DNA from 2 places in the Mesorhizobium sp. WSM4814 genome. Region 1 is predicted to be linked to the other one. Evidence: riboswitches for the same ligand, from Rfam matches in the RefSeq annotation. Region 1 holds a riboswitch; the other holds the start of a gene.
What was found. Region 1 has a riboswitch for S-adenosylmethionine ahead of AC0L2V_RS12440 (O-succinylhomoserine sulfhydrylase). Riboswitches for the same ligand answer to the same signal wherever they lie in the genome.
Positions count from the first base shown of each region.

Region 1 (5,636 bases):
CGGCGCCGCGCACCTCTTCGACCCGGCCGGTGCCGTCGGTGATCTGCCAGTAGCGCGACAGAAGCTGCACGAATTCATCCGACTGGTTGTCGATGGTCACCTGGTAGCCCCAGACATAGCGGTTCTCCGACGGGTCGGAGCGGTCTTCCAGATAGAACGGCCTGACCTGCACTTCGATGTCGCGCGTGACGGCGCTGTACATAAATCACTCCACACTATGCAGACGGAACATTCGACCCTCTCCGCAGTTCGGTCAACGGGGTGCGTCCCCTCGGTGTCTGCCATCGTTGCCCGAATTTGTTAAGCGCAGGTGCCGAACAACAATGTCATTTAAGTGACACGTGACAATGATGGTGTGCAGGGCCGGGGATGGTGTGCAGGGCCGGGCGACTCAGCATTCTGTCGAACTGTTGAAAACGGCTTTCATGCGGCCGGTTTTTTCTGGAGCGACCAGATATTGATGGAATTGACAGTCACAGCCGCCTTGCTTTCCATAGCTCTGCTTGTTGTCAATCTCGCCAGCATCCTGCTCGCTTCGTTGAAGCTGAAGCGGCCTGGCAGGATCACGCCGCCAGCCGTCGAGGCGCCGCCGGTGTCGATCGTCGTGCCGTCGCGCGGCGTCGAGCCGTTTACCGAGGAGACGCTCGAGCGCGCCTTCTCGCTCGACTGGCCGCACTATGAGCTCATTTTCTGCGTCGCCCATGCCGACGACCCGGTGGTCGGGCCGATCACCGATGCGATAGCCCGCTTTCCGGCCGTGCCGGCCCGGCTGCTGGTCGGCGACGACCGCATCAGCGGCAATCCAAAACTCAACAATTGCGTGAAGGCCTGGGAGGCCGCGCGCCACCACTGGGTCATCCTTGCCGATTCCAACGTCCTAATGCCGAGGGACTATGTCCAGCATCTGATGACGGCATGGCGGCAGGACACCGGCCTCGTCTGCTCGACGCCGATCGGCTCGCGGCCGGACGGGTTCTGGGCGGAGGTCGAATGCGCTTTCCTCAACACGCTGCAGGCGCGCTGGCAATATACCGGCGAGGCGCTCGGCCTCGGTTTCGCCCAGGGCAAGAGCATGCTGTGGAACAAGCCATTGCTCGACGCCAATGGCGGCATCCGTGCGCTTGCCGCCGAGATTGCCGAGGATGCCGCCGCGACCAAGCTGGTCAACGGGCTCGGACTGCGCGTCAATCTCGTTGCCGCGCCCTTCGAACAGCCGCTCGGCTTGCGCACATTTGGCGAAATCTGGTCGCGCCAGGCCCGCTGGGCACGCCTGCGTCGCGTCACCTTCCCACTGTTTTTCGCGCCCGAGATCCTGATCGGAGCGGCGCCGCCGCTGGTGCTTGCGCTGGTTGCGGCAGCAGGCGCCGGTTTCAGCCTGCCGGCTACCGCCATCGCCGTGCTGATAGTCGCCTATCTGCCGGAATGCGCTCTCGCCTCGGCCAAGGGCTGGCACCTGTCGCTGCGCATGATCCCGGCGATGGTTGCGCGGGACGTGATGCTTCCCGCCATCTGGGTGCGCGGCTGGCTCAGCGGTGCCGTCGACTGGCGCGGCAACACGATGACCATCCAAACCAGCGCCGTTGCGGAATTGGAAGAGACGCCGTCGGGCGCCTGACCGCGCCTGCTTTGCAGATCACAGCGCAGCAGTTCGGCGCGTATCCCTACCTGGCGGCTTTCAAGGCCTGCTCGATGTCTTCGAGCAGGTCGTCAGTGTCCTCCAGTCCGACGGACAGCCTGAGCGTGCCTGGCCCGATGCCAAGTTCGGCCCGCGCCTCGTCGCTCAGATTCTTGTGTGTCGTCGTCGCCGGATGGGTGATCAGGCTCTTGGCGTCACCGAGATTGTTGGAGATCAGCACGACATCGAGCGCGTTCTGGAAGGCGAAGGCCGCCTGCTTGCCTCCCTTGACGTCGAGGCAGATCAGCGTCGACCCGCCCGACATCTGCTTCTTGACGATCGCCGCCTGCGGGTGATCGGCGCGGCCGGGATAGATGACGCGGACAATTTCCGATCGCTCGGCGAGGAAGTCAGCGATCCGGCCGGCACTTTCCGTCTGCTGGCGAACGCGCAGCGGCAGCGTCTCCAGCCCCTTCAGCAGCGTCCAGGCATTGAAGGGCGAGAGGCTGGGACCGGTGTGGCGGAAGTAGTCGTGCAAATTCTCGTCGATCCACTTCTTGTCCGACAGGATGATGCCGCCGAGGCAGCGTCCCTGACCGTCGATGTGCTTGGTCGCCGAATAGACGACGATATGGGCGCCGAGTTGCAACGGCTTCTGCTGCAAGGGCGTGGCAAAGACGTTGTCGACGATCAGCCGCGCGCCGATCGAATCGGCAAGCGAGGCTACGGCTGCGATGTCGACGACCTCCAGCGTTGGATTGGTCGGGCTTTCAAGGAAGAACAACTTGGTGTTGGGCCTGACCGCCTTTTCCCAATTGGCGATGTCGGTGCCGTCGACCAGCGTCGCCTCGATGCCGTATTTCGGCGCCAGCGTCTCGACCACCCAGCGACAGGAGCCGAACAGCGCGCGCGCCGCCACGATGTGGTCGCCGGCCCGGGCACTGCACAGCAACGCCGCCGTCACCGCCGCCATGCCGGATGCGGTGGCGCGGGCATCTTCGGCACCTTCCAGCGCACACATGCGCTTCTCGAACATGTCGACCGTCGGGTTGGCATAGCGCGAATAGATGAAGCCCGGTTCCTCGCCCTTGAAGCGGGCTTCCGCCGCCTGCGCCGTGTCGTAGACATAGCCTTGCGTGAGATACATCGCCTCGGAGGTTTCGCCGAAGCCGGAACGCAGCGTTCCTGCATGCACGAGGGCGGTCTGAGGCTTCCAGTTGCGCGTTTTGCTCGTCATCACCTTGTTCCAAACACAAAAAATGGTCCAAACACAAAAAAACCGGCCGCGAAAGTCGCAACCGGTCGTACGGCCTTTCGGCCCGACGGTCCTTTAGCGACTTGTTTAACGTGGCTGCAAGCCGACCGGCCAAATCACCACGGGATAACGATCCTTTAGACCTGCACCGCGCTTGCGTCAATTGCCGGCATGATTAAGAGGTTTGTACCAGCGGGTTCCACGGCAAGAACCTGCGACAAGACGAGACCACGCCCGGCCTTCGAGCGGAGCCAGACTTTGCGGCAGACAGGCATTCTTCCGGATCAGGATATTTCCGCGCTGTACCAGTCTGGCGCGCTGAAGTCGCCGCGCGCGCTCGACGCCGACCAGGTCCAGCCGGCCAGCCTGGACCTCAGGCTTGGCGACAAGGCCTGGCGGGTGCGCGCCTCCTTCCTGCCCGGCCCCAACCACAGGGTTGCTGAAAAACTCGACCGCCTGAAGCTGCACGAAATCAATCTCACCGATGGTGCGGTGCTGGAGACGGGCTGCGTCTATATCGTGCCGCTGCTCGAGAGCCTGGCGCTTCCGGCAAACATTTCCGCCTCGGCCAACCCAAAAAGCTCGACCGGGCGGCTCGACATCTTCACCCGGGTGATGACCGATCGCGGCCACGAGTTCGACAAGATCGCTGCCGGCTACAACGGCCCGCTCTATCTCGAAGTCAGCCCGCGCACCTTTCCGATCGTCGTCCGCGCCGGCTCGCGGCTGTCGCAGATCCGGTTCCGCACCGGCAATGCGCTTTTGTCGGAAAGCGAGCTGCACGAATTGCACCGTGCCGAGACGCTCGTCGCCACCGAGCCGCCGAACATTTCCGGCGGCGGCATCGCACTGTCGATCGACCTCGATGGCGACAAGGACGGGCTGGTCGGCTACCGCGGCAAGCACCACACCGGCCTGGTCGATGTCGACAAGCGCGCCGCGCAGGATGTCGTCGATTTCTGGGACCCGCTCTACAAGAGCGGCGCCGGCGAACTGGTGCTCGATCCGGACGAATTTTATATCCTCGTCAGCCAGGAAGCGGTGCATGTGCCGCCGCTCTATGCCGCTGAGATGACGCCCTTCGATCCGCTGGTCGGCGAATTCCGCGTCCACTATGCCGGTTTCTTCGATCCGGGTTTCGGCCATTCGGCCTCGGGCGGCACCGGCAGCCGGGCCGTGCTCGAAGTGCGCAGCCACGAAGTGCCGTTCATCCTCGATCACGGCCAGATCGTCGGACGGCTGGTCTACGAGCACATGCTGAAGCGGCCGCAGGCGCTCTACGGCACAGATCTCGGCTCGAACTATCAGGCGCAGGGCCTGAAACTGTCCAAGCATTTTCGCGCCGCGCGCTGATCGCCCGCCATGATCAGACCATGCTTGCCTGACCTTACGGGTCGTGCTTGGCTGTCTTAGCCGTCAATACGGTTGGAACAAGGGGAACAAAAAATGCAGATTTCAAGATGGATCGCATCGGCAGCAACAGCCGCCATGCTGGCGATGTCAGTCGGGTCGCTGTCGGCGCAAGCACAGGAAAAGTTGAAGATCGCCACTGAAGGCGCCTATCCGCCGTTCAACACCATCACCGCGGATGGCAAGCTCGTCGGCTTCGACATCGACATCACCAATGCGCTTTGCGCTCAGATGAAGGTCGAATGCGAACTTGTCACGCAGGACTGGGACGGCATGATCCCGGCGCTCCAGGCCAAAAAATTCGACGCCATCATCGCATCCATGAGCATTACCGAGGAGCGCAAGAAGCAGGTCTCCTTCACCAACAAATACTATACGACGCCGCTTTCGCTGGTGGCCTTGAAGGACAGCGATATTGCCTCGACCGAACCGGCGGCACTCGCCGGCAAGACGGTCGGCGCCCAGGCTTCGACCACCCAGGCCGACTATGCCCAGGATGTCTATGGCAAGGCCGGCGCCGAGGCGAAGCTCTATCCAACCCAGGAGGAGGCGGTCGCCGACCTGGTGAACGGCCGTCTCGATGCTGTCCTTTCAGACAAATTCGTGCTGATGGACTGGATGAAGAAGTCGAGCGATGACTGCTGCAAGATGGTCGGCGACGTCAAGGGCACCGAGACCGAAGCCGGTATCGCCGTGCGCCAGGAAGACAATGCGCTGCGCGAAAAGCTCAACGCCGCAATCGACGCGATCGTCGCCGACGGCACCTACAAGAAGATCCAGGCCAAATATTTCGACTTCGATATTTATTGAGGCGTTGAAGCTGCGCGTTCTTCCTTCTCCCCTTGTGGGAGAAGGTGGCCGAGCGAAGCTCGGTCGGATGAGGGGTGTTCCAGGGAACACCAACGTCTCATTCCTTCCAGCACCCCTCATTCGTCTCGGCGCTGCGCGCCGATCCACCTTCTCCCACAAGGGGAGAAGGAAGAAGCCCACCTCACAGCGCCTTCACCGCCACCTTCACCGGCTGCTCGATTTCAAGCGGGTTGCGCAGCGGCAGGCCGAAATCCTTGGCCTCGATTTCGAAGACATCGCCGGCCTCGGTCCTGACGCCGTCGGCGAAGGACAGTGTCGCGGTGCCGAACATGTGCACATGCACGTCGCCCGGCTGGCGGAAGGCCGAATATTTGAAGTGGTGATGTTCGAGATTGGCGATGGTGTGCGACATGTTGGCCTCGCCCGACAGGAACGGTTTTTCCCACAGCAGCTGGCCGTCGCGGAGGATGCGCGAGGAACCTCTGACGTCGGACGGCAGCTCGCCGATCAGGATTTCCGGCCCGAACGAAGCGTTGCGCAGCTTGG
Region 1 is NZ_JBVVQT010000006.1:94,262-99,897, reverse strand. Features, by position in the region: gene apaG (Co2+/Mg2+ efflux protein ApaG) at 1-202, opposite strand, end outside; gene AC0L2V_RS12445 (ceramide glucosyltransferase) at 461-1,615, shown strand; gene AC0L2V_RS12440 (O-succinylhomoserine sulfhydrylase) at 1,662-2,852, opposite strand; SAM riboswitch at 2,926-3,003, opposite strand; gene AC0L2V_RS12435 (2'-deoxycytidine 5'-triphosphate deaminase) at 3,129-4,223, shown strand; gene AC0L2V_RS12430 (ABC transporter substrate-binding protein) at 4,359-5,090, shown strand; gene araD1 (AraD1 family protein) at 5,272-5,636, opposite strand, start outside.

Region 2 (5,636 bases), on a different contig from region 1:
ACGCTGAAGAACGGCGTCGCGCTGATCAAGACACAAACAGAGAGCCTGCGCGGCCAGGCGGTGGATATCGGCAAGCTCGATCTGTCGTCGGGGAGCGCGCGCGTCACCGTTTCCGGACCGGTTTCGGTCGATGCCGACGGGCTGATCGACGCCGATTTGATGATCAAGCTCAGCGATCCGAAGGCGGTGGCGGAAATCCTCGGCAAGGCCATTCCCGAGCAGAAGAGCCAGATCAAAACCGGCTTTGCCGGGCTGGCGCTGCTTGGCAACGAACCGTCGATGCCGCTCAAGATCGTCAAGGGCAAGGCCTCGCTCGGTTTTATACCGCTGGGCAGGATCAAGCCGGTCTATTAGGCGACGATTGCGAACCTCCAGTTCGGAAAGACCATGGTCAAACAGGAAGATGGATGAACCGCCCGGTGAAGCTCCTGTGTGTTGGCGCGCTGACGCTCGATACGATCCTTCGCGTCGACACGCTTCCGGCGCGTCAGGGCAAGTTCATCGCGTCCGACGGCGTCCAGATCGCCTCGGGCATGGCTTCGAGCGCGGCCTGCGCCGCACGCCGCCTCGGCACGGAGGTATCGCTGTGGGCGAGCGCGGGAGACGACCTCGTCGGCGATCAGCTGGTCGCCGGCATTGAGGCCGAAGGCGTCGAATGCAGCTTTGTCCGGCGCGTCGCCGGCGCGCGGTCGGCACTGTCGGCCATCCTGGTCGACACCAATGGCGAGCGCATTATCGTTCCGTTCTATGACAAGCTCGCGCAGGCCGACCCCGAAGCGCTCCCCATTCAGGATCTCACCGCATTCGACGCCGTCCTGGTCGACGTGCGCTGGCCGGGCGCGGCAGCTCTGGCCCTGACGGCGGCGCGCGCAATCGGCCGTCCAGCCATACTCGACGCCGACACCGCGCCACGGGCCGTGCTGGAACGGCTGTTTCCGCTCGCCTCGCACATCGTCGCGTCGGAGCCGGCGGCGTTCATCCTCTGCGGTGAGGAGCAAGGCCCGCCGGCGGCCTGTGAAGCGCTGGCCAGACGCACCGATGCATTCGTGGCGGTGACCGGCGGCGCAGCGGGAAGCTGGTGGTTCGACCGCTCGTTGGCGTCGGTGCGCCACGTCGCGGCGCCAAGGATCAAGGCAGTGGATACGCTTGCCGCCGGCGACGTGTTTCACGGCGCCTTTGCCGTCGGGCTGGCCGAGGCCATGCCGATCGAACGGACATTGCGCTTTGCCAGCGCCGCCGCCGCGCTCAAATGCCTGCGCTTCGGCGGCAGGCTGGGCGCGCCGGACAGGGCCGAGACACTGGCGATGATGGCGGCTCACTGGCCGGATTGAGCGCGAGGCGGCCTTCAAATCGGATGGTACCGCCGCTCTATCTTTTGCTTGAGCATCGGATTTCACCTAAAACCGGTACGGGTCCGATGCTCTATCCCTTGGCCGGATGCTCGACTGCCTGCCGGCCAAAGTCCGGCACGTCGATGTCCTGGCCAGCCTCGATGATCGAGCGGCGCACGGCGCGGGTGCGGGTGAACAGGTCGAACAGCTTTTCGCCGTCGCCCCAGCGGATCGCCCGCTGCAGCGAGGCCAGATCCTCCGAGAACCGCGCCAGCATTTCGAGGATGGCATCCTTGTTGTGCAGGCAGACGTCCCGCCACATCGTCGGGTCGGACGCGGCAAGGCGCGTGAAGTCGCGAAAGCCGGAGGCCGAATATTTTATGACCTCGGACTTGGTCACCGACTCCAGATCGTCGGCGGTGCCGACGATGTTATAGGCGATGATGTGCGGCAGGTGCGAGACGATGGCCAATGTCATGTCGTGATGCTGGGGATCCATCGTGTCGATGTTGGAGCCGCAGCGGCGCCAGAATTCCGAGAGCCTTTCCAGCGCCTCGGGATCGGTGCCGGGTAGCGGCGTGAAGATGCACCAGCGGTTTTCGAACAATTCGGCAAAGCCGGCGTCCGGGCCCGATTTTTCAGTGCCGGCCAGTGGATGGCCGGGAATGAAATGCACGCCGGCAGGCACATGCGGCTGCATCTGCGCGATGACCGACGCCTTGGTCGAGCCGACATCGGTGAGGATTGCGCCCTGCTTCAGCGCCGGTGCGATTTCCTCGGCGACCTCGCCCGAAGAACCGACCGGCACCGAAACGATGACCAGGTCGGCATCGCCGACCGCCTCTTTCGCATCCGACGTGTAGAAGGAGCCGAGGCCGAGTTGTTTCGCCCGCGCCAGCGTCGTTTCGCTGCGCGTCGAGATGGCGACATGACCGGCAAGGCCTTCGCGATGGATTACTCGGGCCAGCGACGAGCCGATCAGGCCGATGCCGACCAGCGCGATCTTTTCGAACATCGGTGATGTCATGGTGTTCTAGCTTTTCAGAAATGTCGCGAGGGCGGCGACAACGCCGCGATTGGCCTCTTCGGTGCCGATGCTCATGCGCAGCGCATTCGGGAAGCCGTAGCCGGAAACGCGCCGCAATATGTAGCCGCGCGCACAGAGGTAATCGTCCGCAGCTGCCGCCGAATGTTTTTTGTCTTCGGGAAAGTGGATGAGGACGAAATTGCCGACGCTCGGCGTCACCCGCAGTCCGAGCCTGGTCAACTCCTCGCTCACCCAGGTCAGCCAGGTCTCGTTATGCGCCACGCTTCGCTCGACATGGGCACGGTCGCGGATCGCGGCAATGCCGGCCTCGATCGCCGTCGCGTTGACGTTGAAGGGACCCCGCACCCGGTTGATCGCATCGATGACATGCATCGGCGCGTACATCCAGCCGATCCGCGCGCCGCCGAGGCCGAGCTTGGAGAAGGTGCGGGTCATGACCACGTTTTCCGCGCCAGCCACCAGTTCGACGCCGGCTTCATAGTCGTTGCGGCGGACATATTCGGCATAGGCTGCATCCAGCACCAGAAGCACGTTTCGAGGCAGGCCGGCATGCAGGCGGCGCACCTCCTGGAACGGCAAATAGGTGCCGGTCGGGTTGTTGGGATTGGCAAGGAAGATGATCCGCGTACGCGGCGTTACGGTGGCAAGGATCGCATCGACGTCGGCACGCTCATTGGTTTCCTTGACCGACACCGGGACAGCACCTGCCGACTGGATGTAGATCTTGTAGACCATGAAGCCGTGTTCGGTGATCACAGCTTCATCGCCGGGTGCGAGATAGGTCTGCGCAAGCAGGCCCAGAATCTCGTCGGAACCGTTGGAACAGACGATGTTCGCCGGGTTGAGGCCATGCACCTCGGCGATCGCCTCCCGCAGGCGCCTGGCGGTGCCGTCGGGATATATGTCGAGCTTGGCCGCAACGTCGCGCGCGGCTTCTATCGCCTTCGGCGAGGGGCCGAGCGGGTTCTCGTTCGACGACAATTTATGGACCTTGGCAATGCCGGCCGGCGCCGTGCTTTTGCCCGGCACATAGGCTTCGATCTCCATGATCCCCGGGCGGGGCGTTGGACGTGCCTGATCCGATGCCTGGTTCATATTGCAAAAATCCGTCGAGAACGCTTCCGTTGCTCCAACGCGATGCGAATTTCGGATCCGCCACACTGGAAGCCGCCGCGGAAATACAAGCCGTGGCCTGGAATGTCGAGAGGCGGCAATGATCGGTGCGTGACTGGCCGTTGACGCCGAGGCGCGCCGGTCCTAAAGAAAGGCGAAATCCCGTGGTGATTTGGCCGGTCGGCTTGCAGCCACGTTAAACAACTCGCTAAAGGGCCGTTTGCATCCTGTAACCGGCTTTGCGAAGGCAATGCCGGTTTTTTTGTTGTCCGCAGCCGGCCGGACAGTCGCATCGAGCCGAAAATCGCAATCGACTTTCGGAAAACACGATGGGTTAATGTAAGAGGATGCGATGGTCGCGCTGCGCACGAAAAGAACCAACAACGAGGCCGACGAGCCGTCGAGCCCGGTGTTGCGTTTCGGTGCCGACAAGCCGCTCAAGCTCGATGCCGGCACGCTGCTGTCATCGTTCCAGATCGCCTACAAGACTTACGGCACGCTCAACGACGCCCGCTCCAACGCCATCCTCGTCTGCCATGCACTGACCGGCGACCAGCATGTCGCCAGCACCAATCCAGTGACCGGCAAGCCGGGCTGGTGGGAAGTGCTGATCGGCCCCGGCAAGATCATCGACACCAGCCGCTTCTTCGTCATCTGCTCGAACGTCATCGGCGGCTGCCTCGGCTCGACCGGCCCCGCCTCGACCAATCCCGCCACCGGCAAGCCCTACGGGCTCGACCTGCCGATCATCACCATCCGCGACATGGTGCGGGCGCAGTTGATGCTGGTCGACCATTTCGGCATCGAAAAACTGTTCTCGGTGCTCGGCGGCTCGATGGGCGGCATGCAGGTGCTACAATGGGCGTCGAGCTATCCGGAGCGCGTTTTCTCGGCGCTGCCGATCGCCACCGGCGCGCGCCATTCCTCGCAGAACATCGCCTTCCATGAGGTCGGCCGGCAAGCGGTGATGGCCGATCCCGACTGGCATGGCGGCAAATATTTCGAGCAGGGCAAGCGCCCGGAAAAAGGACTGGCCGTGGCGCGGATGGCCGCTCACATCACCTATCTGTCGGAGGCGGCGCTGCACCGGAAATTTGGCCGCAACCTGCAGGACCGTGAAGCGCTCACCTTCGGTTTCGACGCCGACTTCCAGATCGAGAGCTATCTGCGCCATCAGGGCATGACATTCGTCGACCGCTTCGACGCCAACTCCTATCTCTACATGACCCGGGCGATGGACTATTTCGACCTCGCCGCCGACCATGGCGGCCGGCTCGCCGACGCCTTTGCCGGCACCAAGACCCGTTTTTGCCTGGTCTCTTTCACCAGCGACTGGCTGTTCCCGACTGAGGAGAGCCGCTCGGTCGTTCATGCGCTGAACGCCGCCGGCGCCTCGGTGTCCTTCGTCGAGATCGAGACCGATCGCGGCCACGACGCCTTCCTGCTCGACGAACCGGAGCTATTCGCCGCCATCAACGGCTTCATCGCCTCGGCGGCCCGCGCCAGGGGGCTCAGCGCATGAGTGTCAACCACGCCCAGCGCGTCGACCTCGAAGTCGTCGCCGATCTCATCCCGCCGCAGTCGCGGGTGCTGGACGTCGGCTCCGGTGATGGCCTGCTGCTCGAATTGCTGCAGGCAACGAAGCAGGTCGACGGCCGTGGGATGGAACTGTCGCAGCGCGGCGTCAACGAATGCGTGGCACGCGGCCTGTCCGTCATCCAGGGCGACGCCGACAAGGACCTCAAATTCTATCCCGACAAGGGTTTTGATTTCGTCGTCCTGTCGCAGACCTTGCAGGCGACCCGCAACCCGAAGCTGGTGCTCGACGAGTTGCTCAGGATCGGCAAGCACGCCATCGTCTCCTTCCCCAATTTCGGCCACTGGCGGGTACGCCTTTCGCTGTTCGTCGAAGGGCGGATGCCGGTGACCAAGGACCTGCCCTATTCCTGGTACGACACGCCCAACATCCATTTCTGCACCATCCGCGACTTCGTCAATCTCTGCGAAGAGCTCGGCGCAACGGTGGAAAAGGCAACCGCGCTCGACGCCAATGGCCAGAAAATCGGCCTGTCGATGCCATGGTGGTTCTGGAATTTCTTTGGCCAGCAGGCGGTGTTCCTGCTGAAGCGATAACGGCGACCCGT
Region 2 is NZ_JBVVQT010000014.1:60,070-65,705, forward strand. Features, by position in the region: gene AC0L2V_RS20535 (DUF2125 domain-containing protein) at 1-354, shown strand, start outside; gene AC0L2V_RS20540 (sugar kinase) at 408-1,331, shown strand; gene AC0L2V_RS20545 (prephenate/arogenate dehydrogenase family protein) at 1,423-2,358, opposite strand; gene hisC (histidinol-phosphate transaminase) at 2,365-3,474, opposite strand; SAM riboswitch at 3,647-3,724, shown strand; gene metX (homoserine O-acetyltransferase MetX) at 3,845-5,014, shown strand; gene metW (methionine biosynthesis protein MetW) at 5,011-5,625, shown strand.
Region 2: linked by a shared signal. The riboswitch ahead of metX (homoserine O-acetyltransferase MetX) and the one ahead of AC0L2V_RS12440 (O-succinylhomoserine sulfhydrylase) in region 1 are both predicted to bind S-adenosylmethionine.